4 regions of the Bacillus sp. 7894-2 genome follow, and region 1 is predicted to be linked to each of the others. Evidence: predicted binding sites of a transcription regulator. Region 1 holds the regulator's gene; each other region holds the start of a gene.
What was found. Region 1 encodes Rex, which represses fermentation and respiration genes when NADH is low (regulators of the CRP and FNR family bind a similar motif). Its sites were predicted from a motif close to TTGTGAAATATTTCACAA; they were not measured.

Region 1 (7,633 bases):
AGGATCTGGCGGCAAGCTTCCAGGATAGTGTTATTGACGTCCTGGTAACGAAAACAGAAAGAGCAGTTGAAGAGTATCAGGTGAATCAGCTTTTGCTCGCAGGCGGAGTTGCTGCGAATAAAGGTCTTCGGGCTTCTTTAGAAAAGAAGTTTGGAAATAGAGCTGATATAAAGCTTATTATTCCGCCATTATCTTTATGCACAGATAATGCAGCGATGATAGCGGCAGCAGGAAGTGTCCTGTTTGATAAAGGACACTTCGCCGGTCTGGATTTAAATGCAAATCCCGGTTTAGATATTACTATCCACAACGATAAATAAATAGGAAAAAGTCCCCGACAGCATAGGGGGCTTTTTCTGTGGATAAAATCATTCATTTCAGAATTTTATGTTGGTAATGTGGATAAAATCAGCTTTAATTGTGGATAATGTGGAAAAGTCTGTGGAGAGTACATATAACTGCGTTTTTCTTGTGATTATCTTTGTGGATAATAAAAAAGACTGGCAGTGACTATTCTACCAGTCTAAAAGTTATGAATATTCTCTTAATACTCTTCAGCTAAAAGCGTCCATTCTTCCATCAATTCTTCCAGCTTTGCTTTTGCTTCATCTGTTTCATTTGTTATTTCCATTACCTTTTCATGGTCCTGATAAACATTCGGATCACATAAAAGCTGATCATTAGCATCTATGACTGTTTCTAAGTCTTCTATGTGTTCTTCAATTTCTTCCATTCTTCTTTTTCGCTGGCGTTCGAGCTTTTTAGCTTCTTTATCCTGCTGATAATTATTTTTGTCCTGCTTAACAGGCTGCGATGCGGTGGTGTCAACTTGCTTATTAAGTGCAAGCAATTCCTCCTGCTCCTGCTTTTTTTCTACATAATAATCATAATCGCCAAGATATTCAGTTGCCCCGCTTCCAGAAAGTTCAACTACTTTTGTTGTAATTCTGTTGATAAAGTAGCGGTCATGAGAGACGAAGAGAATGGTCCCGGGATAATCGATCAATGCATTTTCAAGAATTTCCTTGCTGTCAAGGTCCAGGTGGTTTGTAGGCTCGTCCAGTATTAAAAAATTGGATTTCTGCATCATAAGCTTTGCAAGTGCGAGCCGGGCCTTTTCACCGCCGCTCAGTGTTGAAACCGTTTTAAGCACATCATCGCCGGAGAAGAGAAAGTTCCCAAGTATGGTCCTGATTTCTTTTTCCGGTTTCAGCGGGTATTCATCCCATAATTCGTTCAGGACTCTTTTGTTGCTTGTGAGCTCTGCCTGTTCCTGATCATAGTAGCCAATTGTCACATTGGAACCGTACTGAATCTCCCCTGAAAAAGAAGGGATTTTTTTGATGATGGTTTTAAGCAATGTGGACTTGCCGATTCCATTTGGGCCTACTAGTGCAATGCTGTCGCCTCTTGCCAGCCGCATTGAAATATTCTCGCTGACTTTCTCTTCGTAGCCTATAGCTAATGAATGTATATTTAACACCTCATTGCCCGACTGACGCTCGATGTCAAATCCAAAGGAAGCCGATTTCTCGTCTCCAAGCGGCCTGTCCATCACGTCCATTCTGGCCAGTTGCTTTCTGCGGCTTTGTGCCCTTTTGGTTGTGGAGGCCCGGGCGAGGTTTCGCTGAATGAAGTCCTGCAGCTTAGCGATTTCTTCCTGTTGTTTTTCGAATTGCTTCATCTCTTTTTCAAAATTAGCCGCTTTTTGATCCAAATAGGAACTGTAGTTTCCTGGGTACTTTCTTATTTGGTGGCGGGAAATCTCGTAAACCTGGGAAACGACCTTATCAAGAAAGTAGCGGTCATGTGATACGATTAAAATGGCACCGCTGTAGCTCTGTAAGTATTGTTCGAGCCAAGATAACGTTTCTATATCAAGATGGTTGGTAGGCTCATCCAGAATTAAAATATCAGGCTTTGTGAGCAGAAGTTTACCAAGGGCGAGCCTTGTTCGCTGTCCGCCGCTCAATGATGAAATTTTAGTATCATAGCCCATTGAGCTGAAATTGAGTCCATGGAGAATGGAACGGATATCTGCTTCATATTGATAGCCGCCATTTTCTTTGAAATCAACCTGAAGTTTGTCGTAATCTTTCAATACGCGTTCATAGGCATCAGAATTATTTAGGATATCAGGATCTGCCATTTGTTCTTCAAGGCTGCGAAGCTGTTTTTCCTGCTTTTGCAGATGACTGAAAACAGTCAGCATTTCATCCCAAATGGATAATTCCGATTCAAGGCCGGTATTTTGTGCCAGATAGCCAATGGTTACTTCCTTTGGCTTTATAATCTCACCAGAATCATACGTCATGTGTCCGGCAATTATTTTTAAAAGGGTGGATTTTCCTGCACCATTGCGTCCTACAAGGGCAATCCGGTCCCTGGTTTGTACTTCAAGCTTTATATTCGTTAAAATGGGATCAGCGCCAAAAATTTTTGCCAGCTGATTGACTTGTAATAGTATCATGTTCTTTCACCTCGGGTATAGAGTAAGTGTAACTCATTCATATATGTTCGGCAATAAAGGAGACAGGACTATAAGCACGCCTGCAGGGCATTAAATCATAAAAAAAGGTAAATAAATATGTGAAGAACCTTACAATGCACATACAAAGTAACGGAAAAATAGTGTATGATTTTGAAGAGAGGTGTTTTTAAATGGCGGATTTTACTCATTTTAATCAAGAGGGCAGGGCAAAAATGGTGGATGTCAGCGATAAGCCTGAGACGTCAAGGACGGCCATTGCTCAATCAAGTATTGCGGTGAATCAGGAGATATACGAGAAGATCACTTCCAACTCCATGAAAAAAGGGGATGTACTCGCTGTTGCACAAACGGCAGGCATTATGGCGAGCAAGAAAACATGGGACATTATTCCGATGTGCCATCCGCTGCCGCTAAAGGGTGTGGACATTTCATTTTCATGGAAAGCAGAAGAGGAAGAGTACGTTCTTATCATTACGGCTTCTGTTAAAACAAAAGGAAATACGGGTGTGGAAATGGAAGCGTTAACAGCAGCTTCTGTCTGTGCGCTGACCGTTTATGATATGTGCAAGGCTGTAGATAAAGGAATGGTAATCGGACCAACCTTTTTAATAGAGAAAACTGGCGGCAAAAACGGAGATTTTAAACGAAATTAATTCATCATAAGAAATGGGGATGGACGAATGGCCAATGAACCAATTAAGATACCGCAGGCAACAGCTAAACGGCTGCCTTTATATTACCGCTTCCTAAAGAATCTTCATTCCTCCGGCAAACAAAGAGTCTCATCAGCAGAGTTGAGTGAGGCGGTTAAAGTGGATTCTGCAACGATTCGCCGTGACTTTTCGTACTTCGGTGCGTTAGGGAAAAAAGGCTATGGATATAATGTGAATTACCTGCTGGGCTTCTTTCGGAAGACTCTTGACCAGGACGAGCTTACCAAAGTTGCTTTGGTCGGGGTAGGGAATTTAGGAACGGCCTTTCTTAACTATAATTTTCTTAAAAATAATAATACAAAAATAGAAGTGGCATTTGATGTGGATGAGAGCAAGGTTGGCACGGAAATCGGTGATGTGCCGGTCCATCATATGGATGACCTTGAAGAAGTGATTGTTAAAAATAATATTCAGGTGGCGATTTTAACGGTGCCTGCACCGCCTGCCCAGATGATTACTGATCGGATGGTGAATGCGAAAATAAAAGGAATCCTTAACTTTACACCTGCGAGGCTCACTGTACCGTCCTCGATTCGGATTCACCATATCGATCTGGCAGTGGAATTGCAGTCATTGGTTTATTTTCTGAAAAATTATCCTGAAGAAGTGTAAAAAAAATGAGCCTTTTGAGGGCTCATTTTTTCGTTTTAAAATGCTGACCAATCAAGCGGAGACCGGTGCCAAAATCAAATGTGGCAATTAGCATCAGAAAATAAGTAAAGAATCCCCAGGTTTCTTCCCGCTGGGTATTCTGTATGGCAATAAAGGTAAAAAGGCATCCGAGAAGGATGTAAATAAAGCCTGAAAACAAAGGTGTGCTTCTCATGATAATCCCCCAGTAATTTTAAAACTCCACAGCATTACGCTATGCTAGAAAAAGCTGATAAAGCTCTGCAAGTTTTCCATTTCCTTTAACCACTTTTGTATATTATCCTGATTCAGCTGAACAACCGCAACAAAGGTGTTCATCGCCACATGGGCAAAAATCGGCACGATGATCCGCTTCGTCTTGACATATAAAAAGGCAAAGGTGAATCCCATTGCTGAGTATAACAGTACATGTTCAGGCTCAAAATGGGCCAGAGCAAATATGACCGAGCTGATCAGGGCTGACAGGAAGAAGTTGAAGCGCTTGTGAAGAGAGCCAAAAATAACCTTTCTAAAGACGATTTCCTCAAGAATTGGCCCGATGACCGAACTGATTAAAATGACGATTGGCGATGCTTCAATAATCCGGATAATCTGCTGTGTATTTTCAGATCCCATTTCAATGCCAATCAGGTTTTCAATGCTTGCAGCTGTAGCTTGAGCAATCAGGGCCAAAAATATGCCTCCAATAGCCCAGCCCACAGAGCCTGCAACAGAAGAGGCATCCCTGTCCATTCCCCGTTTCATTTCTTTCCTTAGTAGTAGAAGCGTAATAATCAGCGTAATCGTGAAACTGATTACGAGCCAGTAGGCCACAGCCAGAATCTGCATATTCTCCGGATTCTTTCCGAGGGCATCGGCAGCTAATAAAACGAGCGGAACGCCAAACAAGCTTGAAAGCTGCATGGCAATATAGGCGATTAAAATAATCCAGTATTCCTTTTTCAAAGTGTTTTACCCCTTAATCTGAGTGTTGGAAACAAGTCCTAAAGCCATTGTACTCTTTATAAGGAGCGTCTTTCAAATATCAGCACCAAAGAGAGACCTGTTATGGTTAAAATGTGTGTTTCAGCAGCATCCTTAAGAGGTTGTCCGTGTCGAAAAATAGCGGGTAAGCGCGAATGAATTTTTTTATAAAAAATTTAAGCTTCACCCTTGCAAATAGAAAGGAGATTCATTAATATAATAATTGTGTTAGCACTCAAATAGAGAGAGTGCTAATAAATAAAAATATTTACATATTATTTGAGGAGGTTGTTTCACTTGTTAAAGCCACTAGGTGATCGAATCATTATCGAGCTTGTTGAAACTGAAGAAAAAACTGCAAGCGGCATCGTACTGCCGGACACTGCTAAAGAGAAGCCTCAAGAAGGCAAAGTTGTAGCTGTGGGAACTGGCCGCGTTCTTGAAAATGGTGAGCGTGTTGCCCTTGAAGTTGCTGACGGCGACCGTATCATCTTCTCAAAATATGCCGGTACTGAAGTGAAGTACGAAGGCAAAGAATATTTAATTTTACGTGAAAATGACATTCTTGCTGTAATTGGCTAATCGCCGATCAGTCGAAGATTATTAAAAGATAAAGCTAAAATTTTTGAGGAGGTTTTTTATCAATGGCTAAAGAGATTAAATTTAGTGAAGAAGCCCGCCGCGCGATGCTTCGCGGTGTAGATTCCCTTGCAAATGCGGTAAAAGTAACTCTTGGACCTAAAGGACGCAACGTGGTTCTTGAGAAGAAATTCGGTTCTCCATTAATCACGAATGACGGTGTGACAATCGCGAAGGAAATCGAACTTGAAGATGCTTTCGAAAACATGGGTGCAAAGCTTGTTGCTGAAGTTGCAAGCAAAACAAACGATGTTGCCGGTGACGGTACAACTACTGCAACCGTTCTTGCTCAGGCAATGATCCGTGAAGGCCTTAAGAACGTAACTGCAGGCGCTAACCCAATGGGTATCCGCAAAGGAATTGAAAAAGCGGTTTCTACTGCTGTTGAAGAGTTAAAAGCTATTTCAAAACCAATCGAAAACAAAGAATCCATCGCACAGGTTGCTGCGATTTCTGCTGCTGACAATGAAGTTGGCCAGCTGATCGCTGAAGCAATGGAGCGCGTTGGCAACGACGGTGTTATCACAATCGAAGAATCTAAAGGATTCACAACTGAGCTTGATGTAGTAGAAGGTATGCAGTTCGACCGCGGATATGCTTCTCCATACATGGTGACAGATTCTGATAAGATGGAAGCGGTTCTTGAAAACCCTTATATCTTAATCACTGATAAGAAAATCACAAGCATTCAGGAAATCCTTCCTGTACTTGAGCAGGTTGTACAACAAGGCAAGCCATTATTGCTTGTAGCTGAAGATGTTGAAGGTGAAGCACTTGCTACACTAGTAGTAAATAAGCTTCGCGGAACATTCAATGCAGTAGCAGTTAAAGCTCCTGGCTTCGGTGACCGCCGTAAAGCTATGCTTGAAGATATCGCGATCCTGACTGGCGGTGAAGTAATCACTGAAGAGCTGGGACGTGACCTTAAATCTGCTACAATCGATTCTTTAGGACGCGCTTCTAAAGTGGTTGTTTCAAAAGAAAACACGACGATCGTTGAAGGTGCTGGAGACAGCGCGCAAATCGGCGGCCGTGTGAACCAGATCCGCACTCAAATGGAAGAAACAACTTCTGAATTTGACCGTGAAAAATTACAAGAGCGCCTTGCTAAGCTAGCTGGCGGTGTGGCAGTGGTTAAAGTTGGTGCTGCTACTGAAACTGAATTGAAAGAGCGCAAGCTTCGCATCGAAGACGCCCTTAACTCTACACGTGCAGCTGTAGAAGAAGGAATCGTTTCCGGTGGTGGTGTTGCCCTTCTAAACGTATACAACAAAGTGGCTTCTATCCAGGCTGAAGGCGATGAAGCAACAGGTATCAATATCGTACTTCGTGCAATGGAAGAGCCTGTACGCACAATTGCACACAATGCTGGCCTTGAAGGTTCAGTTATTGTTGACCGCTTAAAGCGCGAAGCAGTTGGAACAGGTTTCAACGCTGCTACTGGCGAGTGGGTAAACATGATCGAAGCTGGTATCGTTGACCCAACTAAAGTAACTCGTTCAGCTCTTCAAAACGCTGGATCTGTTGCGGCTATGTTCTTAACAACTGAAGCAGTTGTTGCTGACAAGCCAGAAGAAAATGCTGCTCCTGCAATGCCTGATATGGGCGGCATGGGTGGAATGGGCGGCATGATGTAATCATCGCCCAAACCCCTTGATACATGAGGGTTTGATGAAAGTGTGGAGTGGAATGCTAACATCTTGCTAACATTTCTCACCTAAAATTAGAGGTTTCTCATGAGTTGTGCAAACTTGTGGGAAGCCTCTTTTTTTAATTCTTTTGTTTTTGTTTTCTCGCCATAATTCCTCTCTTCAAGTTGAAGAAGGAGCTTTACATTACATCTCGAATATCTAATGTAATTGAAAAACTAAAAGAAAGACTGGAGCTGGTTACAATGATAAAAGGTATCGGCGGGATATTTTGGAGAACAAAGAACCTGGATGCGGTGAAAAAATGGTACAGTGAAGTGTTAAAGATAGAAATAGATAATTGGAACGGGACTGTGATTACTTCCCAATTAGAAAATGAGACGATCTTTTCTTTCTTTTCTGAGGATGACAGTTATTTTCCTGCAGAACAACAAGTGATGTTAAATTTTCAAGTACATAATTTAGACGAGATGATTACACATCTTGAACAAATTGGTGTACCTCTTGTTAAGGAAAAAGAAGTTAGT
Region 2 (7,633 bases), on a different contig from region 1:
AATTAGGTTTGATATTTTATAAAAATGTAAGATTATTTATTTGGATTTTGCCTATTTTTATATTAATATTGGTATTTTTATAAAAATAGACAAAAATAAAACCCCCGATTAAAAGGAGGTTTTGTTCAGACTTTTTCTGAATTGATTAGGCGGCATACCTTTAATTTTACTGAACACTTTATTGAAATACTGCTGATTTCGAAAACCGCAAACGGATGAGATTTCTTTTATGCTCATTTCTGATTCCAGCAGCAGCTTGGCAGATTGCCTGATCCGGGTTTCATTAAGAAGCTCCCGAAATGATTTTCCGCATTTTTTTGCCAGCATGGAGCTGATATAGTTCGGGTTTCTATCTGCATATTCAGCTGCCCTCTCAAGGGTAATTGAAGAGTCCCAGTAATTTGTTTCTATAAAGAATTGGACTCTGTCTGTAAGATCCAGCTTCAGTTTCTTATCAGATCGAATGGTTTCAAAAACATAGGAAATGAAGCTGATCATTTCATTAATAATGCGGTAAATCAAGGGCGAATAAAGAATCGTCTGGAATAAACGAAGGTACTCCTTCTCCATTTCTCCGTCGGCCAGGCGGAATGTCTTCATATGCCTGCGGATTTGCGCAAGAATACTGGTCAGCCGGATTCTGATAAGCCCGGGTTCCGGATATGGATCTTCCAATATAAGAAACTCTTTGGAAAACCATGATTTGATTCCTTCTAAATCAGCCTGATTCAGAAAATCAATCCAGCTGCTCTGTTCCTCGGGAGTTAAGAACGGATCAATTGAAACCCATTTAGGCAATGAGGCTTCCTCAATTACCTGATTAAATCCCCTGTAAAAAGTTAACTCCATCAATTTTCTGTTCGCATCATAATGGTTTTTTAGTGTATTCTGATCATCCTGGCCAGTATGAATGCTTATGGCGATTGGTTCAGCTGAGGTTTCCTGCCAATTCCTCATGAATCTGACGCTTTCCTCTTTCCATGATACGCCCGGTTTTTCAGCAACTATCAGTACCATGTCACTTAAAATAAAATGATCGACTTTTTTCTGGAAGCCATAGCTTTCCAGAAATTCATATAACTTTGGAAGCTCAAGGACATTCTCAGTTTTTATGCCAATGGAAAGAAAACGTTCTGCCGGTTCTGGAGCTTCTAAAAATATATCCTGATAATTAAATGCTTTATCAGTAACCATTCCGGAGCTTTTTAAAGCCGCTGGAATTCTCAGCTTCTGGCGCCTATGAATGTTTCGTGCGGATTTCAATAAAATATCAGCTGAAATGGGCTTAAGTATTAAATCGGCTACACCCATGTCAATGGCTCGTTTTGCCTGTGAAAAGGTCGCTTCCATCGTAAGTGCAATAAGATCCGGCCCTATAATTTGAATGGTTTTTAAGAAAGAGCTGTATCTATCTTCCTTTATCAGATCCAGTTCAAAAATCAGCAGATCGGGCTGAAAAGTCTCAAGCTTTTTAATAAGCCCTGCCTCATCTTCGGCAGCCTCTACTTCCCATGCGTTCATTGAAGATTTTAGCAGCCACTCTATACCCTTTGTATCGTACTCATCCCGATTGGCCACAAGTACCTTGTACATGCTGCCACATCCTTTTTAATTCTATTATGAAATAATTTTTCAGCAGCTGTAAAGAAAAATCGGAAAAATCCCGCAAATAGTAGACAAGTTATGAGGCCCTTACAGCATATCTATATATGGACAACTAATTTTGGAAGGAGTATGAGCATGCCTTTTCTTGTATTAAAGAAACGCAGCATCATTGCCTTTGTCATCATATTTTCAGTCATTGTTTCTGCATCCCTTTGGTTTTTTTCAAAGTCGGACAGTTTGACGGTATTCAACCAGAATGAAGGCGAAAAAGTCCGGGAAATCCATATGGTTACAGGAGAGTTTAAAGCAAAGCTGCCTGATGGCAAGGAAATTGAAGCGTATCGCTGGGATCCGGGAACCATTTTTCTCGAAAAAAATGAAAAGGTTAATCTGAAGATTTGGGGAGTTAATGGAATGGAACACCCTTATATTATCGAAGGAACGGATATTAAGGGAGTTGTAAAGAAAGCTGAAGAAACAGTGGTCCCTCTTCAATTTGACAAAGAAGGCGTATACCGTCTGGTTTGTCTTACTCATCCGGATAAGGATAATAGCGGACCGATGATTGCTTATATTGTAGTAGATTAATGGGCAAAGCAAAAGCACCGGATTTCTCCGGTGCTTTTCTTTACTGTCTGGCTCCAGCTCCTACCCCTTTGAGGTGTCGGGGGTGGGCAAGGCGCTTCTGCTTTTCCTCTTATCTCCCAATAAACATTTGTGTCCAATAGTGTCCGTAAGTTCCGCCCTGAGCGTAGCCTACTCCGATTTCTGTGAAGTTCGCAGATAGGATATTTTTGCGGTGTCCTTCACTGTTCATCCAGGCAGTTACTACTTCCTGAGGCGTTTTTTGCCCGGCAGCAATGTTTTCCCCGGCAGTCCTGTAGGTGATTCCGAAGCTCTTCATCATATCAAACGGGCTTCCGTATGTAGGGGAGTTATGATCGAAATATCTCTTATTAATCATATCCTGAGATTTGTACCTTGCTACTCTGGCAAGCTCCCAATTCGATTTTAACGGCTTTAATCCATACTTTGCTCTTTCCTGGTTAACAAGCTGGACGACCTGCTCTTCCACCCCTGTTGTGGCTTTTGAAAGAGTAGGGATATTCACCTTTTGCCCTGGATAAATGGAGTTCGGATTTGAGATCTGCCCATTGGCATTGATGATTTCAGAGACCCCAACCTGATACTTCATGGCGATCTTCCACATCGTATCCCCTGGCTGAACGGTATGTACTGTTGATGCTTTTGCATCAAAATTGAATCCAAAGACAAGTGCGACAGACAACATTAAAATGAATGAAATTTTTGATAGTGTTTTCATATTTATATTTAATCAAAATCTTTTATTCTTATAAACAGGTAATTGTTGGGCAGAATGTAAGAATTTCAAAGTGATTGCTATCTTTTTATTATCCAGTGTTCCATCTGTATATATAACAGTTCTAAGATTCCGGGGGTTTTGTAATACACGTTTTACTTGAAGTTGTATAAAACATTACATTTCACAATACGTTCAAAATCCTTGTGATTTATTTCACATTAAATCTGTTATATTGAGAGTATAGTAAAGTTGTAATAACTGTTACACCAATAATCCCTTTGAGGTGAACTGGCATGGAAAGATGGAATGGCTTTAGAGAAGGCATTTGGACACGTGAAATTGATGTTAGAGATTTTATATTAAAGAATTTTGCACCTTTTTCCGGAGATGAATCATTTTTGGAAAGCCCGACAGATGCTACATCGTTATTATGGGAAAAAGTAATGGATCTCACTAAAAAAGAGCGGGAACAAGGCGGCGTGCTCGATATGGACACAGAAATCGTCTCTACTATTACCTCACATGGACCTGGTTATCTCGATCAAGATAAAGAAAAAATTGTAGGTGTTCAGACTGACCAGCCGTTTAAGCGCTCACTTCAGCCATTTGGCGGAGTCCGCATGGCTGTGGCTGCCTGTGAAGCATATGGCTATGAAGCCAGCAAAGATATGGAAAAAATATTTACGGACTACCGCAAAACACATAACCAGGGTGTGTTTGATGCCTATACTGATGAAATGAAACTCGCCCGTAAGGCCGGCATTATAACCGGTCTGCCTGATGCATATGGCCGGGGCAGGATTATCGGTGATTACCGCAGGGTTGCCCTTTATGGGACTGACCGCTTGATTGAAGCCAAAAAAGCGGATTTGAAATCAACCACACGTGTAATGACGGAAGAAAATATTCGATTGAGGGAAGAAATTTCAGAACAGATCAGAGCTCTGAAGGAACTGAAGCAGCTGGCAAACAGCTACGGTTTTGATATTTCTAAACCAGCAGGAAATGCTCTTGAAGCTTTCCAATGGCTGTATTTCGCTTATCTTGCCGCCATCAAGGAACAAAATGGTGCAGCTATGAGTCTTGGCCGTGTTTCCACTTTTCTTGATATTTTCATAGAAAGAGACATAAAGAACGGAACACTTACCGAGAAGGAAGCGCAGGAGCTTGTTGACCATTTTGTCATGAAGCTGCGCCTTGTAAAATTCGCAAGAACGCCTGACTATAATGAATTATTCAGCGGTGATCCTACATGGGTGACAGAATCCATAGGCGGCATGGCGCTTGATGGCCGTCCGCTTGTCACAAAGAATTCATTCCGCTTCCTTCATACCCTTAGAAATCTTGGTCCGGCTCCGGAACCAAACTTAACGGTTTTATGGTCCGCCAAGCTTCCTGAGAATTTTAAAAAATATTGTGCCAGGATGTCAATCGAAACAAGCTCAATCCAATACGAAAACGACGATATCATGCTTCCTGAGTATGGCGATGATTATGGAATCGCCTGCTGTGTTTCTGCAATGGAAATCGGAAAACAAATGCAGTTTTTCGGAGCAAGAGCCAACCTTGCAAAAGCTCTATTATATAGCATTAATGGCGGCAAAGATGAAATACTTAAGGATCAGGTCGGCCCGGCCTATGCCCCAATAACATCAGACATCCTTCATTATGAGGAAGTGATGGAGAAGTTTGATTTCATGATGGAATGGCTGGCAGACCTCTATATTAATACTTTGAATATCATTCATTACATGCATGATAAATATAGCTACGAACGAATCGAAATGGCACTGCATGACTCTGAAATTCTCAGAACAATGGCCACTGGCATCGCAGGTCTGAGTGTTGCGGCCGATTCCCTAAGTGCCATCAAATACGCAACCGTTAAAGCAGTCCGTGATGAGAATGGGATCGTGGTTGATTTTATAACAGAAGGAGATTTTCCGAAATACGGAAATAATGATGATCGCGTTGACAGCATCGCTATAGACCTTGTTGAACGGTTTATGAAAAAGCTCCGCAAGCACCAGACTTACAGAAACTCTATGCATACCATGTCGATCTTAACCATTACTTCAAATGTGGTATATGGCAAGAAAACTGGAAATACACCTGATGGAAGGCGTACCGGAGAGCCATTTGCGCCTGGTGCAAATCCAATGCACGGAAGAGATACGAAAGGAACGCTTGCGTCCCTGTCTTCTGTTGCAAAATTACCATACAAACAGGCGCTCGATGGCATCAGCAACACCTTCTCCATTGTCCCTAAAGCACTCGGAAAGGATGATGAAAGCCGTGTGCGCAATCTGGTATCCATACTCGATGGATATGCTATAAAATCCGGGCATCACTTAAATGTCAATGTATTTAACAAAGAAACACTTCTGGATGCCATGGAACATCCGGAGGAATATCCGCAGCTGACCATTAGGGTTTCAGGCTATGCAGTGAACTTCATTAAGCTGACTAAAGAGCAGCAGCTTGATGTAATAAATCGAACATTCCATGAATCCATGTAACCAATCGGATAGCGGGCCATTTTAATCGGCCCCCTTCTTCAAAAAGCTTTAGCAAGGTGCAGCTGCGGCTGCACCGGTGCTTATGGAAAGGAAGATGATCATGCACGGCAACATTCATTCAATCGAGACATTCGGTACAGTAGACGGACCTGGCATCCGGTATGTTATTTTTACACAGGGGTGCCTCCTGCGCTGTCAATTTTGCCATAATGCAGATACTTGGGAAATTGGAACTGGGAAGCAAATGTCCGTTTCAGAAATCATGAATGACCTGCAATCCTATCTCCCTTTCTTCGAGGCTTCCGGAGGCGGCATCACAGTCAGCGGCGGTGAACCTTTGCTGCAGCTTCCATTCCTTATAGAGCTTTTTAAAGAATGCAAGAAACTTGGCATTCACACTGCCATAGATTCATCAGGAGGCTGCTATTCCAGCTCCCCGCTTTTCCAGACGCAGCTGAAAGAGCTTATGAGCTATACAGACCTCGTGCTGCTGGATTTGAAGCATATTGATAGGGAGAAACATAAAAAACTGACAGGACTTACAAATGAACACATTCTTCAATTTGCCCGGTATCTGTCTGACCATCAGGTGCCTGTGTGGATCCGCCATGTGCTGGTGCCAACAAAGTCTGATGATGAACGGGATTTGGAACGATTAGGAAGCTTTATTAAAGAATTGAACAATGTGGAAAAAATCGAGGTTCTCCCCTACCACAAGCTTGGTGTATATAAATGGGAAGCGCTTGGCTTGGAATATCCGCTGAAGGATATTGAGCCTCCGAACGAGGAAAAAACGGAATGGGCTTATCGGATTTTGGCTGGGTTATAGGATCTTAGATGAAACGTTTTGCGTGGTTAGCCCCAATTTTGTGATTGGGGCTTTGTTTGTATCTTGTATTTGTCGATTGTTACAGTGCGAGTGCCGGGTTCGGACTCAAAAACACAAACGGATGCTCGCTGAGTCAGAAGTTGGCATGGGTTCTGACACAAAACCGCGAACGAATGCTCGCTGAGTCAAAATTCATCAAAACTTCAATATCATTTACCCCTCATATAAGCTATAATTAAAGTGAGGTGGATAATTATGACAATTACATTTAAAAAGCCTAAGTGGCTGGTTTTTGGTGTACTTTTATCTATGATTCTGTGTTCCAACTACATCCTATACAGAACCCCGCTATTTGGTCCGGTTCCGGATGGTGCGGCTGTTGGCTCTTTGATTGATTTGCTCGTTGTTGTTCCGCTGTTGGCGTATTTCCTTATCTTGCGGAAAAGGTATTCGCTGAAGTATTTAGGGGCAGTTATTCTAGCAGGATACGCAGCTGCTTATTTTATTATCCCTGCCAGCCAATTATCGCAGTTTGCCTTTTTGCCATATGTAATTGTTTTTTCCGAAGCGCTTTTTATTGGGCTGGAGCTGTTTATTGCCTATAAGATTCTTACTAAGCTGCCTGTACTTTTAAAAGAATACCGCAGGCTAAACGATATTAATTCCCTATTTCTCTTTAATGTTAAGAGAGCGGCTGAAACGCATTTGCCGAATAATAGGTTGGTAACTGTATTCGTCACTGAATTCGCCATGTTTAATTACGCCCTGTTTTCATGGAAAAAGAAGCTTTCCATAAAGCATGGAGATTCATTCACCTACCATCAGAAAACAAGTGTAAATGCTGTTTATATTATGCTGATTCATGCGATAGCCATTGAGTCGATCGGACTTCATTATTGGCTTCATTCATGGAATGCAATTGTGGCATATATCATCCTAATTGCAAATATTTATGGCATTATGTACTTCCTGGCAGAGATAAACGCCACCCGCTTAACCCCTTTCGTCCTTACTAATTCTCATTTGCTGCTGCAAACCGGATTCTCAAAAAGCATGTACCTTCATTTGGAGGAAATCAAGGAGATCAACTATTATGATGGCCCCGAAAAGTTTAGCAAACAAGAAATGAATGATATATTTGATGCAAGAGTGCCTGATCTTATCCAGGAAAAGCCGATGTTCGAAATTATACTGAAGGAGCCGGCAGTTTATGAGCTGATGTTCGGCATTAAAAGAAAAGCAAGCCGCATTGTTCTGAATGTGGATGAACCGCAGAGGTTTTATCAGGAGGTTTCGAACAAATTAGCTCAAAAGTAAAAGGAAAATCCCCAGGGATTTTCCTTTTTGTGTACATTA
Region 3 (7,633 bases), on a different contig from region 1:
GCGTTCAATTAATATCATTAACGTGTTTAGAACATACGTGTTCACAGATGCAAATGCTTCTTTTAAAATCTCTTTTTTCTTCTCAATTGAAAGCTTTGGAGATTTCAAAACAGACTTTAAATCTGAGTTATGGTTTACTACTTCTTTCACTGCACGAAGCTCTTCTTCCATTTGGTCAAGAAGCTGGTGTTCATTCGCAAGCTGGAAAAGAGCCAACGCGTAGCGCTTTGCTACTGTGGAGCCCGTCATCGCTTTTCTCCTGCCTCTTGAATGTATTCATTGATCAGCTTTTCCTGATCATTTGCACTTAGTTCCTTCTCGATAACCTTGGAAGCAATTAGGACAGACAATGAAGCGACTTGCGCGCGGATAGCGGCAACTGCCTGTTCTTTCTGCTGTTCGATTTCAAGCTTGGCAGATTCCTTAATGCGCTCAGACTCAGTGCGGGCAGCCGCAACGATCTCCTCACGCTGCACATCGCCTTGTTTCTTCGCATTTTCGATAAGGCCCTGCGCTTCAGTACGTGCTTCTTTTAAAAGATTTCTTTGCTCTTCTAAAAGCTTCTTTGCTTCTGTACGGCTTTCTTCAGCCGCTTGGATTTCACCGGCAATGTGCTCTTCACGCTGCTGCATAATGCCCATTAACGGACCCCACGCGAATTTTTTCAGCAATGCCAACAAGATAATGAACATGAACAGCTGGAACAAAATGTCCCCGCCGTTAAAACCGCTGCCTGCAGCGCCTAATACTAGACTGTTTGTTAACACCCTCGATTCACTCCCTTCAAGAGTTGTTCCACTTATGAAACGGAGTCATATGCATGATTCCGATTTAGTTTTTCAGTAAAAAACATAAAGGAATGGCGAAGGTTCATGGAATGATCTTCGCCATTTTTGAACGATTGGTACAGTATTAATTAACCGCCGATAACCATGAACGCGATAACAACGCCAATGATCGGAACGGCCTCAACTAGTGCAACCCCGATGAACATTGTAGTTTGAAGCATACCGCGAGCTTCCGGCTGGCGAGCCATACCTTCTACTGTTTTTGAAACGATAAGACCGTTACCGATACCGGCACCTAGTGCTGCTAAACCGATTGCAATTGCTGCTGCTAAAAGACCCATTATTGAGTTCCTCCTTAAATTGTATGAAAATTTATTTGTTTAAAATGTTTTGTCCATAAAATGAACAGGTATATATTAATGGTCCTGGCTCACTTTGTGTGCCATATAAACCATTGTTAACATACAGAAAATGAATGCCTGGATAGATCCGACAAAGATTGAGAATCCCTGCCATACAAGTGTTGGTATAACTGCGGCAAGCATTCCGCCTATACCCGCATGTGCGAGTCCTCCGACAAGCAACGTCAGCAGGATTTCACCCGCGTAGATGTTACCGTAAAGACGAAGTCCTAATGTCAGAGTGTTTGCAAACTCTTCAATAATTTTCAATGGGAACAAGAAAGGCATTGGCCTGATAAAATCCCGGCCGTATTCTCCTACTCCTTTAAGCTTTACGCCATAGTAATGCGAAAGCCCGACTACCATTGCCGCTAATGTTAAGGTGATAACAGGATCGGCTGTTGGCGATTTCCACCATAAAGTGTGATCATAAGTGATCGCGAACGGAAGTCCGAGCATGTTTGAAACAAAAATATACATGATCAGGGTTAATCCAAGGATATGGAATCTTCCGCCTGTCTTCCAGTCCATCGTACTGTTAATGATATTCTTAACAAAATCCATTACCCACTCGAAGAAGTTTTGCATCCCCGTTGGTTTCATGGCCAATCGACGGGTTGAAAGTAAAGCAATAATGAATACAATAGCACTTGCCACTGTGATCATCAGTACATTTGATAAGTTAAAATTCAATCCTAAAAAGTCCACTATAGGAGCTTCATGATGCAATAGTGTTCACCTCTCTTCCCGCTATTTACGTAATTGAAAAGATTGAAGAAAATAATCTATCATAATGACAATATAGGATGTCATTAATCCAAATACCATACTGATCAGATGCAGCTTATCAGGGTATTCCAGAGCGATCATCACAGCAAATACTGCTGTAGCCATTCTGGATACCGTTCCAAGTGAACGCACCTTCTCGCCTCTCTCGACCGCCTCTCCAAATTGCAGCGCCTTTCGTGAAATCAGCCACAAATTGAACAGACTTAAGCCTGTACCAAAGATCAAGCCAAGAAAAATAGATTGATATGGTGTAAAACCCCAGCCGAGAACGTAAACAGACAACAATAGGAATATGTATTTCCGCTGTCTTTGAAAAGTTGCTTTGATTTCCGGCATGATGTTCATTCTCCTGTGAAAAAATGTTGGATTAGACGTAGCATGGCGTATATCCCTGCGCCCAGCCCAATGAACAAGCCGATTAAAAGGAATAAAGGCTCAGTTGCTGCCTTGCTGTCAAGCCATCTTCCGGCGAAAATGCCAATGAGCGTGGAACCTACTAACTGAGAAAGAATGGCGGACATTAAGGCCATCGCCTTAAATGGGTTGCGGTCTTTTTGACGCATAAAAACGCATCCTCCCTTAAAGAGAATGGTAAGAGGGTTTTGAGGCCGTAAATAATCATATAAACATCATGCAGAAGTGGGAAATATGTCTGCAAAAATATTTTGAAAACCCTATCATCTTTTACCCTTTGTAAGCATACAATAGGGCTTTGTCAATGTCAATGCGTTTGGAGTGAAAAAGTTCACAAACAAAAAGGCAAAAATATGGTATGTTCACATATTTATCACATTTAATTTTCGGATTTCTATTGAAAAAGGAGCGAGATTCTGCGTCGCTCCTGAAAACGCTTTATTTTTTTACTTTAGTACTCTCTTCTGATCTGCTGAAGGCTCCGGGTCTCCCAACTGGCCATCCGGCCTGACAAACAGATACGTTTCGATCCAGTCTTCCCTGCCGGCTTTTTTGGCAAACACTTTCGCCAGGTACAGCCCCGGCCCAGGCAGCTTTTCAGCAGGAATTTCCTGCAGCAGCTGTCCCTTTCCGGCATTTCTTTTCCAATCCAGAAATCCCATAAACCGGAGACTTTCCGAATCAAACATCGCAATTCCGAATTCCTCCGCCCCGCCAGGCAGATACACCTCATAGCGATACGTTCCAGGCTTATCTCCTTTGCCGATACCGAATCCCATCACCCTTGGGTAATCAGGCTCTTCCAGCACATACAGGTATGGAATATGAATACTTTCTGCACCTGCTTTCAATAGAAGGTAGCCGTCATGGATCTTTTTCTTTAAAAGGGTTGGATCAGCAGACATTTTAATTTCAGCCTTTTTCTTTTCGCCCGGTTTCAATTGAAACGTCATAGGCATTTCCCAATTGATGCCCTGCTCCTTATAGGGTACGGAAAAGGAATAAGACTGCGTTTTTTCACTTATATTTTCAACCGTTATAAAACTGCTGTGGTCATGCAGCCTGTCTGCGATCTGAAATTTCCCGAATTGCATGGACGCCGGGAAGACAAGCGTTTCTGCTTTCAGCGCCTGTTCAAGCTGGATTCGACCGGCCCCCTGCTCATACGTTCTATAAGTTTGTCCATCCGCGTTCTTAATAAGTTTAGCGGTATTCATGAGTGCTGCCTTGATTTGTTCCGGCCCCCACTCGGGATGAGCCTGTTTGAGGATCGCACAGGCACCGGCTACATGCGGAGCGGCCATGCTTGTTCCCTGAAGCGGCAGGTATCCGCCGGGAATGGTACTATTTATGGCAACTCCCGGTGCCACAACATCCGGTTTAATTTCCCATGTGGATGTAACAGGTCCTCGTGAGCTGAAGTCAGCCAGTATGTCCCTTTCTTCTATTATATTAGTCCGGGCAAGGAGCCTTCCTTCCTTCATGAGCTTCTTGAGGTCCTCTCCTTCTTCCTTTGAAAGCGCCGCTGCCGGAATGGGAACCTCGCTGTCCAGATTGCCAAAGAACCTGCCTTTTGTATTGTTATAGATAATGACTCCCTCTGCTCCTGCTTCCAGTGCATGGACAGCTTTATCTGTAAACGTCAACTCCCCTCTTTCTATTAAGACTATTTTACCTTCTGCATTCTTCAATTCATCCGGATGCCCAATCCCTCCATCAATCACTTCGTAGGAGCGGTCGAATTCCCACTCCTTTGAACCCTGCAGCAGATCAAGGCGGATTTCACGTCCGTTTATGCTTAAAAATGGCACCTTTATTGTTGGTGTAGAGGCTCCGACAGAAATGGCTTTCGATGCTGTTCCCGGTGATCCGACGGTCCAGATGTTCGGGCCAGAATTGCCTGAAGAAGTGACAGCGGTTATTCCTTTTTCAACCGCTTTATTCAGGGCCATGCTTATCGGAAGGTCAGGCCCGTTTACGTTATTTCCCAATGAAAGGTTTAATACATCCACTTTATCCTTTATGGCCTGTTCGATGGCCGCTATCACCTGTTCTGTTGTTCCGCTTCCGCCCGGTCCGAGAGCCCTGTAGGCGATGATGGTTGCTTCCGGTGCGACCCCCTGGATCCTGCCATTTGCCGCAATAATGCCCGCGACGTGAGTGCCGTGCAGTGTGCCCTGTCCCCCGGCTGCCTTCGTTTCCATCGGATCTCTATCATTATCCACCAAATCGCGACCGCCTCCATAGCTTCTTCGCAAGTCAGGATGATTATAATCAATGCCGGTGTCGATCACGCCTACTTTCACACCCTTGCCAGTGAGGCGCTGATTATTTTCATCATAATAGCCTCTCGCATTCAGGCCGCCAATCAGCTTGATATTGTCATCGGAATGAACATGATAGGTATTTACCGGTGAAACAGAAGAGACTGAATCTATTCTTTGCAGGCTTTGCAAGGCAGATGGCTTTCCTTTAACGGAAAAGCCGTTTAATGCCTGATTGAATGTTTGCCTGATTTGCAGCTCAGGATTTTTTTCTATCATTTTTTTGATTTCCTGTTTATTATTTGGTTCTTTCAGTACTACAATGGCCACTTTTTCAATATCAGGTGACTCTTCCGGTATAGGAGGGTGTGAAAGTGTTCGGGCTGAAACCGGAGTTTGAATCAAGAATAAAACTAGTACTGTTATGATGTGAAAGAATTTTTTCATTAGAAAACCCACCCTCTTTTTGTTTTAGGGTGGGCTGAATAGATGCCTTGTATGCGTAAATCAATATAATATTACGGCTAGTTCAAGGATTCATAAACAATATTGGCGACTTCTTTAGAAAGAGCGCCTGTGCTTCGGTATGATCCGCTTGGCAAAGGTCCATTGTTTTGTTTGTTCGTCAGCAGGATTATCTGAAGGTTTTCCTCTGGATCAATAATAACCTGCGTTCCGGTAAAACCAGTATGGCCAAAGGCTTTGTCAGAATAATGTTCTCCCATATACCAGCTTTTATCCAACTCCCAGCCATAACCCTGGCCAAAGCGCTGAGGAGAGGTAAAGATATCAATTACTTCTTTATTATACATTTTTGTTTTTCCATACGTTCCGCCATTTAACATGGTCTGGCCCAATACGGCAAGATCCCTTGCTGTTGAAAATAAACCCGCATGGCCCGCAACCCCTTTATTGCCATAGAAGCTATTTCCATCATTAACTTCTCCAACTAAGGTGTAATTTCTCCAGTTTTTAAACATGTCCGGGCTTTCTTCAACATAGTACCCGAAATTAGGGTCATCAATCATTTTATACTCATAAAGATTTCCCCATGAGGTAGCCGCAATCTTTTTCTTGAAATGGTCAGGTGGTGTAAACATCGTATCATTCATTTTTAATGGTTTATAAATGTTTTCTTCTAAGTATTTATCCAATTTCTGTCCACTGATCTCTTCGATTAAAAAACCCAGCATCATAAAGCTAAAATCGCTATATCTTCTGTCCGTGCCAGTCGGATATTCAAGCGGCAGCTTATTTATATAATTCAGAACCTCTTCCGAATTATGAGCGTAGAGGTATGTCGGCTTCCAGGGAGTCAGCCCTGAGGTGTGTGTCAGCAGGTCAGCTACTGTAATATCTTCTTTTCCATGCTGGGCAAACTCTGGAATAAAATCTGATACCCTGTCATTGACTGAAAGTTGCCCATCACTGACAAGTTTCATAATGCCCTGAGTGGTTCCCATCACCTTCGTAACGGAAGCAAGGTCGAACATTGTTTTCTTTTTCATTTTTCTGGGGTTCTCGAGCAATTCCCCCATATCATACTTTTGTGCATATCCGTACGCTTCCTCTTTGACAATCTTTCCATCCTTGGCTACAAGAACTACCGCACCCGGTGTAACACCATCCTCAATAGCCTCCGTAACGGCTTTATCAATACCCTTCAATTTCTCCATATCAAAGCCTGCCTTTTTCGGATGGGCATGGCTTAATTTCTGCCCGGACCTTTCTTTGGCATTAACGATATTTCCAGAAAAAGCTGCAGAACTTAAGACTAATGTGAGTACGATTAACAATAACCTTAATCTTTTCAAAACTTCATCTCCTTTTCAAAAACTGATCAATATACAATATTCTGTATAATTAATACTATCTATCTTTTAATTGATTATCAATACAGTTTTTAGTATTTTCAGAAAATGGTACTTTCAGATTATAAAAAAACCATCAAATGAATGATGGCTTTGTCCCTTTATGTACTAAAACAGCTGATTCGGTTCCAGTTTTCCTTTTTGAATTAGATGGTCCCGCTTTTTATCTCTCCACATATCCGCTAGGGTCGCTATTATCAGTAATACTGTAAGCAGGATTCCTTTTCCTTCTGCCAGCTTAAATACCAGGGCGATGAAACCTTCAGACATGAAGGTTCCCATTAATGAACCTACAAGCATAATGATCCAGACAATCAATGCTCCTTCTAAAACGGCTAATGCTCTCATTTATTCGACCTCCCGGGTATATAAAATCATTATGCCAATACCCCGCAGACAGCAGTCTAAACGTTAATCTTGCAATTTGGTCATTCCTTTACTTTCCAAATATCTTCTGCCAGATGCTTTTGCTTTTTTCAGCCTCTAATGCACCGGCTACTTCTTCTACAGACTGTTGTGTCGCCATCAGTTTTTCATAAAGAGTAGTAACTTTTTCGCTCTCTTTTTCATAGCCTTGTGCATGGGCATTTCTTAAATCTTCAATAGTGAGTTTGAGCTCGTGCACCTCATGTATCAGCTGCTTGTTTTGTTCTCTGATTTTATTCTGGGTAAGACGGGATTGCTCGTTTTGCTGCACGAGGAAGCTGACAAGCTTCTTCATATCTGTCAGTTCGGAATTCACATTCATAAGTGAGGTGGAGCTGCTTTCTTCCTCATCCTCCACTGTAATGATAACCGGAATTCCTGCATCCTCAAGCTTTGCTGTGACTTCCTCTTTTTTCAGCCCATCTGAATATAATTTACGGATAAATTTAAGCTTTTCAATTTCGGAAGCCTGGATTTTATAGCGATTATGTTCCTTCCGATAATTTATGTATTCTGCATGCTCCTGCAAATAACGCTTTAAGCTATTCTCAGGTATGTCCGGAAGTGCCTCTTTAAGCTCCTTCATTGTCAAATACTGATTTGCCAACGTCCTTCAGCACCTTTCTTGGTATCTTGCCGATCACCCAGTTCCCGCCGGGCACTACCCACGACTAACCACC
Region 4 (7,633 bases), on a different contig from region 1:
CGTCTTCCTGATGTCTTTCTTCCTTGAAGTGATACCTGTAATCCACGTATCAAAAGATATCCTGCTTAATGCCGTTTTTGGAGGTGTCATAGCAGCTGTAGGTGTAGGGATGACACTTAAATGGGGGGCTTCCACAGGAGGAATGGATATCATTGCGATGGTCTTGTCCCGAATGAAAGACAAACCTGTCGGTACATATTTCTTCACTCTTAATGCCATTATTATTATAACAGCCGGTTTTTTATATGGCTGGGAAAAAGCTCTATACACTCTTGTAACCCTTTATGCTTCTACAAGGGTTATTGATGCCATCCACACCAGGCATGAAAAACTTACAGCTCTGATTATCACGAAAAAATCTGAAGAAATGAAAAAAGCGATCCATGACCATCTTGTCAGGGGAATAACAACTTTCCCTGCAAAGGGAGCTTTTACAAATGAAAATAAGGAAATGATGATGATTGTCATCACACGCTATGAGTTATTTGACCTTGAAAGAATCATAAAAGAAGTGGATCCGAATGCTTTTACAAATATTGTTCAAACAACTGGTGTATATGGTTTCTTCCGCAGGGATTAAATGAATGGAGGGATGAAGGATGCTTCGGCTTTTGGCTGCTGCTGTAATTATCTTTACTATGCCTATGCAAAGTTTTGAAGCTTCTGTAAAGGAAATGCCTTTTGACTTTAATGTAATGCCTCAAGCAGGACAAGAAACACTAAAGATCGATCTGCTTCTGAGGAATAAGGCCAATTATCCGCTGAGCTTTGAGTTTGGATCCTCTCATTTTTATGAAGTGGAGATTTTCACTCAAAAAGGCGAAAAGGTATATTCCTCCTCAGAAGGAAAAGTATTTTTACAGGCTATCCAAAACATTACCATTAACCCGGATGATATCAAGGTATGGGAAGAGCAGTGGGATTACAGGCATAAAGGGAAAAGAGTTCAGGAGGGAGAGTACCTAGTAAAAGCCCGGCTGCTGGCATCAAACTTAAATGGGGAAAAGTTGGAGACAAAACCTGAATCTCAAGCATCTGTTTATATCCCGGGCCAAAATCCTTCCTTTAGCCAGGCAAAGGTTACAGGCGGGAACGGCGAATATATCATATTATTTAAAGCTCGCCCAAAAAGCGGAAAGCTATGGTATACAGTTGAAGATGGCCATAATGAGCTGCAGTCTGAAAAGTCCATAGTGGCTTCATCAAATGATTGGAAGAGCTATAGGATAAAAATAAGCATTCCTTCTGTGAACATCCCTGAAAACGGAACAGTGCTTTTGCATTTATATGAAAAAGATGTAAACGGAGATATAATAAATTCCTTTCCTGTTATCCTGGAAAGGAGGTAAAAAGAGCTGGCAGCCATTGAGGCCGCCAGCTCTTTTTAGCGATACTGCGAATATTGTTCAAGCTCCTGCTGCATCTCCCGGAGCTGTGCCTGTTCAGCTGCAGTGGAGTTGGCAAATGCAGAACTTAAAGCATTTTTCGCTCGGGAAACAGTTTCTTCGCCTGCAGAATTTTTGGCTATTTCCACATATTTTCTGGCTTCCTGAAATAATCTGTTACCCATCGCTATATTCCTCCGAGGGATGATTCTTTCACATTAGCTAGTTTTTGGGCTTCCGCCTCAGCATAGGTCATGTGGTACGGGATACGCTCATCATGCTTACTAACAGTATCAGCACCCTGTTGAACGAAGCGTTTTGATTTATTACGTTTACCCATTCGAATCCCCTCCATGAAAAAGTTTGAAGCCGCAATTGGGCTGCTTCATCTTTAGTATGCTCCAAAGAAAGGATTTAAAAAGGGGATGGTTTCAAATTATTTCTTCATGGTCAGCAGCTTAAAGAGCTTTAAGATTTAATAAGTCATTTAGGTAAAGGCCGATTCCATCTTCCTCATTGGTTAATGTGACCTCTTTGGCAATATTTTTCACCTGGTCGATCGCATTGCCCATGGCAATCCCGTAGCCTGCAAATTCAAGCATTTCAAGATCATTGTCCTCATCGCCAAAAGCAATGATCCGCTCGGGTGGTATTTGGAAGTAATCAGCTGCTTTTTTGAGGCCAACAGCTTTATTCAGTCCTGTTTTCACGATTTCAATGACATGCCAGGGAGCCGCCCATCTGCGGTGGTCAATTACTTCGGCATGGACCTCGGAAAGATGATTTCTGATGGATTTTACATGTTCCTCATCAGTATGGATCAGCATGCTTGTCGGATTTTCTTTTAAGTAACTGCGCAAATCTCCCGTCGTAATATTCGGATCGCCAAAACCAAAGATGTCGAGAAGCTTCTCATCATGGTAGTGCAAATAAACATCATCAATAACTTCTGCCACGATATTATGAATAGTATAGCTATTAACGGCTTCGACAATTTCCTTTGCCACATTCATTTGCAGTGGTGTGTGGTAAACACCCCAATTATGGTCTTTAGGATGATGTATATATGCACCATTGAAATTGACAATCGGCGTAGTCAAACCCATTTCACGATAGTAAATTTCACTCGAGCGAAATGGCCTTCCAGTGGCAATCATTACTTCATGCCCTTGTTCGCGTGCCTTTTGAATAATCATTTTAGTTTTAGCCGAGATGGTTTTGTCATCTTTTAATAATGTGCCATCAAGGTCCAATGCAATTAAATGTTTTTCTGCCATAAGATCTCCTTCTAAGCGCTCAGCACTTTTATAATAATAATGTAATTGCAGCCAGCAGACTGCAGCGCATTGCTTATAGTGAAGTATGCCCCGCTTTTGTTCTAAGTGTAAAGGTTTTGGAAAAGAAAAGTCCACATGTTAAACTGAAAATATAGAAAGAATTTACATAAGACAAGAGCTTTAGCTTTTACAAAATCATTTTATACATATATGTTATCAATATTATTATAATTTTGTAAAAAAATTCATCTTGGTACAACAGGTTTAGGAGGGGAAATTGTGGTTGTAATTGAACATAAGCTTATCAGAGAAATTCCTGTTCTTGAACTTGCCAGGCAGGAACTAAAAGAGGAACCCCTGCCTTTTATCATTTTTGTTCATGGTTTTACGAGTGCCAAAGAACTTAATCTGCATTATGCCTATCTCCTTGCAGAAAAAGGGTTTAGGGTAGTACTGCCGGACACCCTATATCATGGGGAAAGATCCGAGGGCTTATCAGGCAGCGATTTAAACTTCAAGCTTTGGGATATTGTTCTGAATACCATTGCGGAATTGAACATAATCAGGAATGTCTATGAGGATTGGAACCTGATTGATCAGGGAAGAATAGGACTTGTGGGCACCTCAATGGGGGGAATAGTCACTTTGGGCGCCCTGACACAGTATGAATGGGTCAAAACTGCAGTTAGCCTTATGGGTATGCCATATTATGAAAAGTTTGCTCAGCTTCAGCTCGATGAACTGAAGAAAAATAATATCAAGGTTCCGCTCACAAATGAAGAACTAGCAGATCTCTTGAGAATTCTTAGGGAGCGGGATCTGAGCCTTCAGCCAGAAAAGCTTGCCGGAAGGCCGCTCATGTTCTGGCATGGCAAAAAGGACCCGGTTGTTCCTTATTCCTATACATACCAATTTTATGAGACCATCCAGCCCCTGTACAGTGATTCACCTGAAAACCTCCTGTTTATATCAGATGAACAGGCGGGGCATAAAGTCAGCAGGGAGGGGCTTCTTGAAACAGTTAAATGGTTTGAGGAACATTTATAACCTGTTTTTTTTCAATTCATTTAAATTTTTGTTAAGATAAAGATAGTAAATAATGAAGGAGTGCTGCAGAATGGATCAGGATTTAAAAGACAGCATTATGGGTGCACTGGAGCTTGTAGTAGACCCTGAGCTGGGGATAGACATTGTTAACTTGGGCTTGGTATATGATGTGAAAATGGAAGAGGAAGGGAAAGCTATAGTTGATATGACTCTTACTTCCATGGGCTGTCCTATGGCAGGCACAATTGTTGAACAAGTAAAGTCAGCGCTGGCAGATATCCCTGAAGTAAAAGACGCTGAAGTGAATATTGTCTGGAACCCGCCTTGGTCCAAGGACAAAATGTCCCGCTATGCAAAAATTGCACTTGGCGTACGATAAAATTTAAGCTTAAAACAGCAGGAGTATTTCCTGCTGTTTTTTTGTGCCCTTGTGAGGTAGTTCACTTATTTAACATGCCGATTACCCTATAATGACAATGGAAAGACACAATATAGTTTGCTTTACGTTGACAAATGGCCGGGAGTGAGGCCATCAAGGAGGCATCTCTAATGGGATTTGCTAGAGACTTTAATAAAGACCCTTTTATTGTGATATGGGAATTAACAAGGGCATGCCAGCTAAAATGTCTGCATTGCCGTGCCGAAGCACAGTACAGGAGAGATCCGAGAGAACTTTCCTTTGAAGAAGGGAAGGCCCTGATTGACCAAATCAGGGAAATGAATAACCCTATGCTTGTGTTTACGGGTGGAGATCCATTAATGAGGCAGGATGTATTCGACATAGCCGAATATGCCGTGAAAAAGGGTGTTCGTGTTTCCATGACGCCCAGTGCGACACCAAATGTAACTAAGGAAGCTATTGAAAAAGCCAAACAGGTCGGCTTAGCTCGATGGGCCTTCAGCCTTGATGGGCCAAATGCAGAAATTCACGACCACTTTAGGGGGACTTCCGGTTCCTTTGATTTAACGATTGAAAGGATAAAATATCTGCACGAGCTTGAAATTCCAGTTCAGATAAATACAGTTATCTCGCGTTATAATATCGATTACCTTGAGGAGATGGCCAAGGTTGTAAATGAACTCAAATGTGTTCTTTGGAGTGTGTTCTTCCTTGTTCCAACAGGGAGAGGGCAGGAGAAGGATATGATCTCACCGGTTGAGCATGAGAAGGTTTTTACATGGCTGTATAACTTAAGCAAAAAGGTTACCTTCGATATTAAGACAACAGCTGCCCAGCATTACCGGCGAGTGGTCATTCAGCAAAAAATGAATGAAGCAAAGGGTCAAAATGAGGATATTCAATATCTCGATGCTCTTACACAGCAAGGGCTGACGGGTTCCATAGATGGTTTAGGCAGGGCGCCTAAAGGAGTCAATGACGGAAATGGCTTTGTTTTCATTTCGCACATTGGGGACGTTTATCCGAGCGGACTTTTGCCTGTTAAAGCAGGGAATGTTAGGGAACAGCCGCTCGCCGAAATATACAGGGAATCACCCATCTTTAAAGATCTCAGAAATCCTGATAAATACAAAGGGAAATGCGGCCAATGCGAATTTCGTTATGTTTGCGGAGGATCGAGATCACGTGCATTTGCCATGACAGGGGATTATATGGAAAGTGAGCCGTTTTGTGTATATATTCCTAAGGCACTTAGAAAAAAAGCAGCAAAAGCGTAAAGGAATGAAGGAGTGCATTATGACTGCACTCCTATTCAATGCTGCAGTAAACGGCAGGGCAATTTTCACAGCCTATTTCATTTTTTAAATACTGAAGATCTTTAACTGTAATTCTTCCATTCATTATTGAAATAATGTCGTCCTTCTTCAGCTCGCCCAGTATCCGATTGGTGCTCTCTCTGGAGGTGCCGCAGAAATTTCCGAGTTCCTGATTCGTAAGTGGCAGATCAATGAGTATGCCGCCATCCAACTTTACGCCATAGCTGTTAGTCATTCTGATAAGAGTGGAATACAGGGCACCTTTTTTTCCATTAAGCACAAGGTCTCTGAATTTGGTCTGTGTATTGCGGAAATGGTCGCTCATCCATTTCATAAATTCATAGGCCAGAGTACTATTTTTGAAAATCTCCTTTTCCAGGACATCTTTTTTTATCACAGCTACCTCACCAGCTTCAAGAACTAAAGCATTCAATAAATATTTGGGGTCACTGGTAAATAAGGTCAGCTCACCAATGATTTCATTTTCCCCGCATAACCTGAAGGTGAGTTCCCTGCCATCTGCTGTTATCTTGCTGATTTGAATCTTGCCGGAAAGGATGATATATAGCTCATCAGCATCCATGCCTTCCTGAAAGATATAAGCCCCTTTCAGTGTTTTCATATGCCGGTCAGCGAAATGAAGAAGCTCTTTAATCTCAATGGAATGTGTCTGTTTAATGGCTGAATGAGCCATGGTAATCCTCCTTCATAAAACAGCTGTCTTTTCTCACAATAATATCATTTGTATAGTGAAAACATTGCCGGCTTTTGTGTCTTTATTGTGGCATTTTCTATAGAAATGGTTAGTCTTAACTAATAAACAGCATTTCCCTATTAACATTGCAGCGATTGTATGTTCTAATAATAAAAGCCCTTAATTTGAGATACTGGGTTATTTCTGTTATTTTAAGGGAAAGGCTAAAATATACATCTGTATAGAAAGCTTAATAAAGTCACTCTTTAAATGGAGTTGAACGAAATGGCTAAAACAATTATTAAAGATAAATTGAATAGACCTTTAAGAGACCTGCGCATATCTGTCATTGACCGCTGTAATTTCCGCTGCCAATATTGCATGCCGGCAGAAATCTTCGGTCCTGATTTTGCTTTTCTACCAAAAAGCGAGCTGCTCAGCTATGAGGAAATTGAAAGGCTGGCTAAAATTTTCGTAAGTCTTGGAGTGGAGAAGATCAGGTTAACAGGCGGAGAGCCCCTTATGAGAAGGGACATGCCTAAACTTGTTAAAATGCTTTCAGACATTGAGGGATTAAAAGATATTGGACTAACCACCAACGGTGTATTGCTTCCCAAACATGCCAAGGACTTAAAGGAAGCAGGACTGCTGAGGGTTAACATCAGTCTTGACAGTCTGGATGATGAGCTTTTCGGACAAATCAACGGACGCAATGTGGGTGTCAAACCAATCATTAAAGGGATTGAAGCAGCAAAAGAAGCAGGACTTGGGGTGAAGATCAATATGGTCGTCAAAAAAGGCCTGAATGATTCTGAAATTGTCCCTATGGCTAAGTTCTGTAAAGACAACGGCTTACAGCTGCGCTTTATTGAATACATGGATGTCGGAAGTACGAACGGCTGGAAAATGGATGAGGTTGTAACTAAAAAAGAGATTTATGAGATCTTAAAGGAACACTATTTATTGGAGCCGGTAGATCCCGATTATTTCGGAGAGGTGGCCAAGCGGTACCGCTATAAAGGTACCGATGTGGATGTTGGGTTTATTACATCTGTTTCTGAATCCTTCTGTTCAAGCTGCACTCGTTCAAGATTGTCAGCAAACGGCCAAATTTTCACATGCCTATTTAATGGTGAAGGGCACGATTTAAAGGAATTTATGAGAAAAGGCGCTACTGACGAAGAAATTACCGATCGGATTATTAGGATTTGGAACGGCAGAAAAGACCGGTATTCAGACGAGCGGACTGAAGAAACCGCTGCAAACAGGAAAAAGATTGAAATGTCCTATATTGGGGGATGAAAAAGCATGCTTTGCTGTGTCATGAGAAATGGACATAGCGGGCAGGCTTTTATTTTTGCCATTAGAATGCACAAAATCTGCAGCCGATATTGGCTGCAGAAAATGAGTGTTTAAATATATCGAGGGAAAAGAATGTTATTTTCCAGATGAACATGCATGAACGTTTGGCTTTCCAAATCTTCAAGCCGCTTATATACAAGACGGTAAGAGCC

Region 2: the regulator Rex is predicted to act here: its motif matches at 3,131-3,148, upstream of pflB (formate C-acetyltransferase).
Region 3: the regulator Rex is predicted to act here: its motif matches at 2,712-2,729, upstream of CHI10_RS05050 (AtpZ/AtpI family protein).
Region 4: the regulator Rex is predicted to act here: its motif matches at 4,138-4,155, upstream of CHI10_RS08515 (TIGR04053 family radical SAM/SPASM domain-containing protein).

The regions. Positions count from the first base shown of each region.
Region 1 covers NZ_NPDG01000157.1:13,237-20,869, reverse strand. The annotation lists gene tsaD (tRNA (adenosine(37)-N6)-threonylcarbamoyltransferase complex transferase subunit TsaD) at 1-320, shown strand, start outside; gene CHI10_RS21455 (ABC-F family ATP-binding cassette domain-containing protein) at 545-2,470, opposite strand; gene moaC (cyclic pyranopterin monophosphate synthase MoaC) at 2,662-3,144, shown strand; gene CHI10_RS21445 (redox-sensing transcriptional repressor Rex) at 3,172-3,816, shown strand; gene CHI10_RS21440 (YdiK family protein) at 3,839-4,030, opposite strand; gene CHI10_RS21435 (CPBP family intramembrane glutamic endopeptidase) at 4,075-4,800, opposite strand; gene groES (co-chaperone GroES) at 5,116-5,400, shown strand; gene groL (chaperonin GroEL) at 5,463-7,094, shown strand; gene CHI10_RS21420 (VOC family protein) at 7,352-7,633, shown strand, end outside.
Region 2 covers NZ_NPDG01000013.1:22,346-29,978, forward strand. The annotation lists gene CHI10_RS02885 (response regulator transcription factor) at 109-1,593, opposite strand; gene CHI10_RS02890 (cupredoxin domain-containing protein) at 1,741-2,193, shown strand; gene safA (SafA/ExsA family spore coat assembly protein) at 2,303-2,929, opposite strand; gene pflB (formate C-acetyltransferase) at 3,223-5,448, shown strand; gene pflA (pyruvate formate-lyase-activating protein) at 5,549-6,277, shown strand; gene CHI10_RS02910 (hypothetical protein) at 6,533-7,594, shown strand; gene nadE (ammonia-dependent NAD(+) synthetase) at 7,631-7,633, opposite strand, start outside.
Region 3 covers NZ_NPDG01000026.1:17,615-25,247, reverse strand. The annotation lists gene CHI10_RS05075 (F0F1 ATP synthase subunit delta) at 1-249, opposite strand, end outside; gene CHI10_RS05070 (F0F1 ATP synthase subunit B) at 246-767, opposite strand; gene atpE (F0F1 ATP synthase subunit C) at 917-1,129, opposite strand; gene atpB (F0F1 ATP synthase subunit A) at 1,205-1,918, opposite strand; gene CHI10_RS05055 (ATP synthase subunit I) at 1,940-2,314, opposite strand; gene CHI10_RS05050 (AtpZ/AtpI family protein) at 2,320-2,541, opposite strand; gene CHI10_RS05045 (S8 family serine peptidase) at 2,839-5,103, opposite strand; gene CHI10_RS05040 (serine hydrolase) at 5,181-6,470, opposite strand; gene CHI10_RS05035 (hypothetical protein) at 6,636-6,875, opposite strand; gene CHI10_RS05030 (hypothetical protein) at 6,964-7,560, opposite strand.
Region 4 covers NZ_NPDG01000058.1:1,590-9,222, forward strand. The annotation lists gene CHI10_RS08485 (YitT family protein) at 1-580, shown strand, start outside; gene CHI10_RS08490 (BsuPI-related putative proteinase inhibitor) at 600-1,349, shown strand; gene CHI10_RS08495 (DUF3813 domain-containing protein) at 1,385-1,570, opposite strand; gene CHI10_RS22285 (hypothetical protein) at 1,573-1,725, opposite strand; gene CHI10_RS08500 (Cof-type HAD-IIB family hydrolase) at 1,844-2,662, opposite strand; gene CHI10_RS08505 (alpha/beta fold hydrolase) at 2,942-3,709, shown strand; gene CHI10_RS08510 (metal-sulfur cluster assembly factor) at 3,780-4,088, shown strand; gene CHI10_RS08515 (TIGR04053 family radical SAM/SPASM domain-containing protein) at 4,259-5,386, shown strand; gene CHI10_RS08520 (Crp/Fnr family transcriptional regulator) at 5,418-6,119, opposite strand; gene moaA (GTP 3',8-cyclase MoaA) at 6,405-7,421, shown strand; gene ric (iron-sulfur cluster repair di-iron protein) at 7,532-7,633, opposite strand, start outside.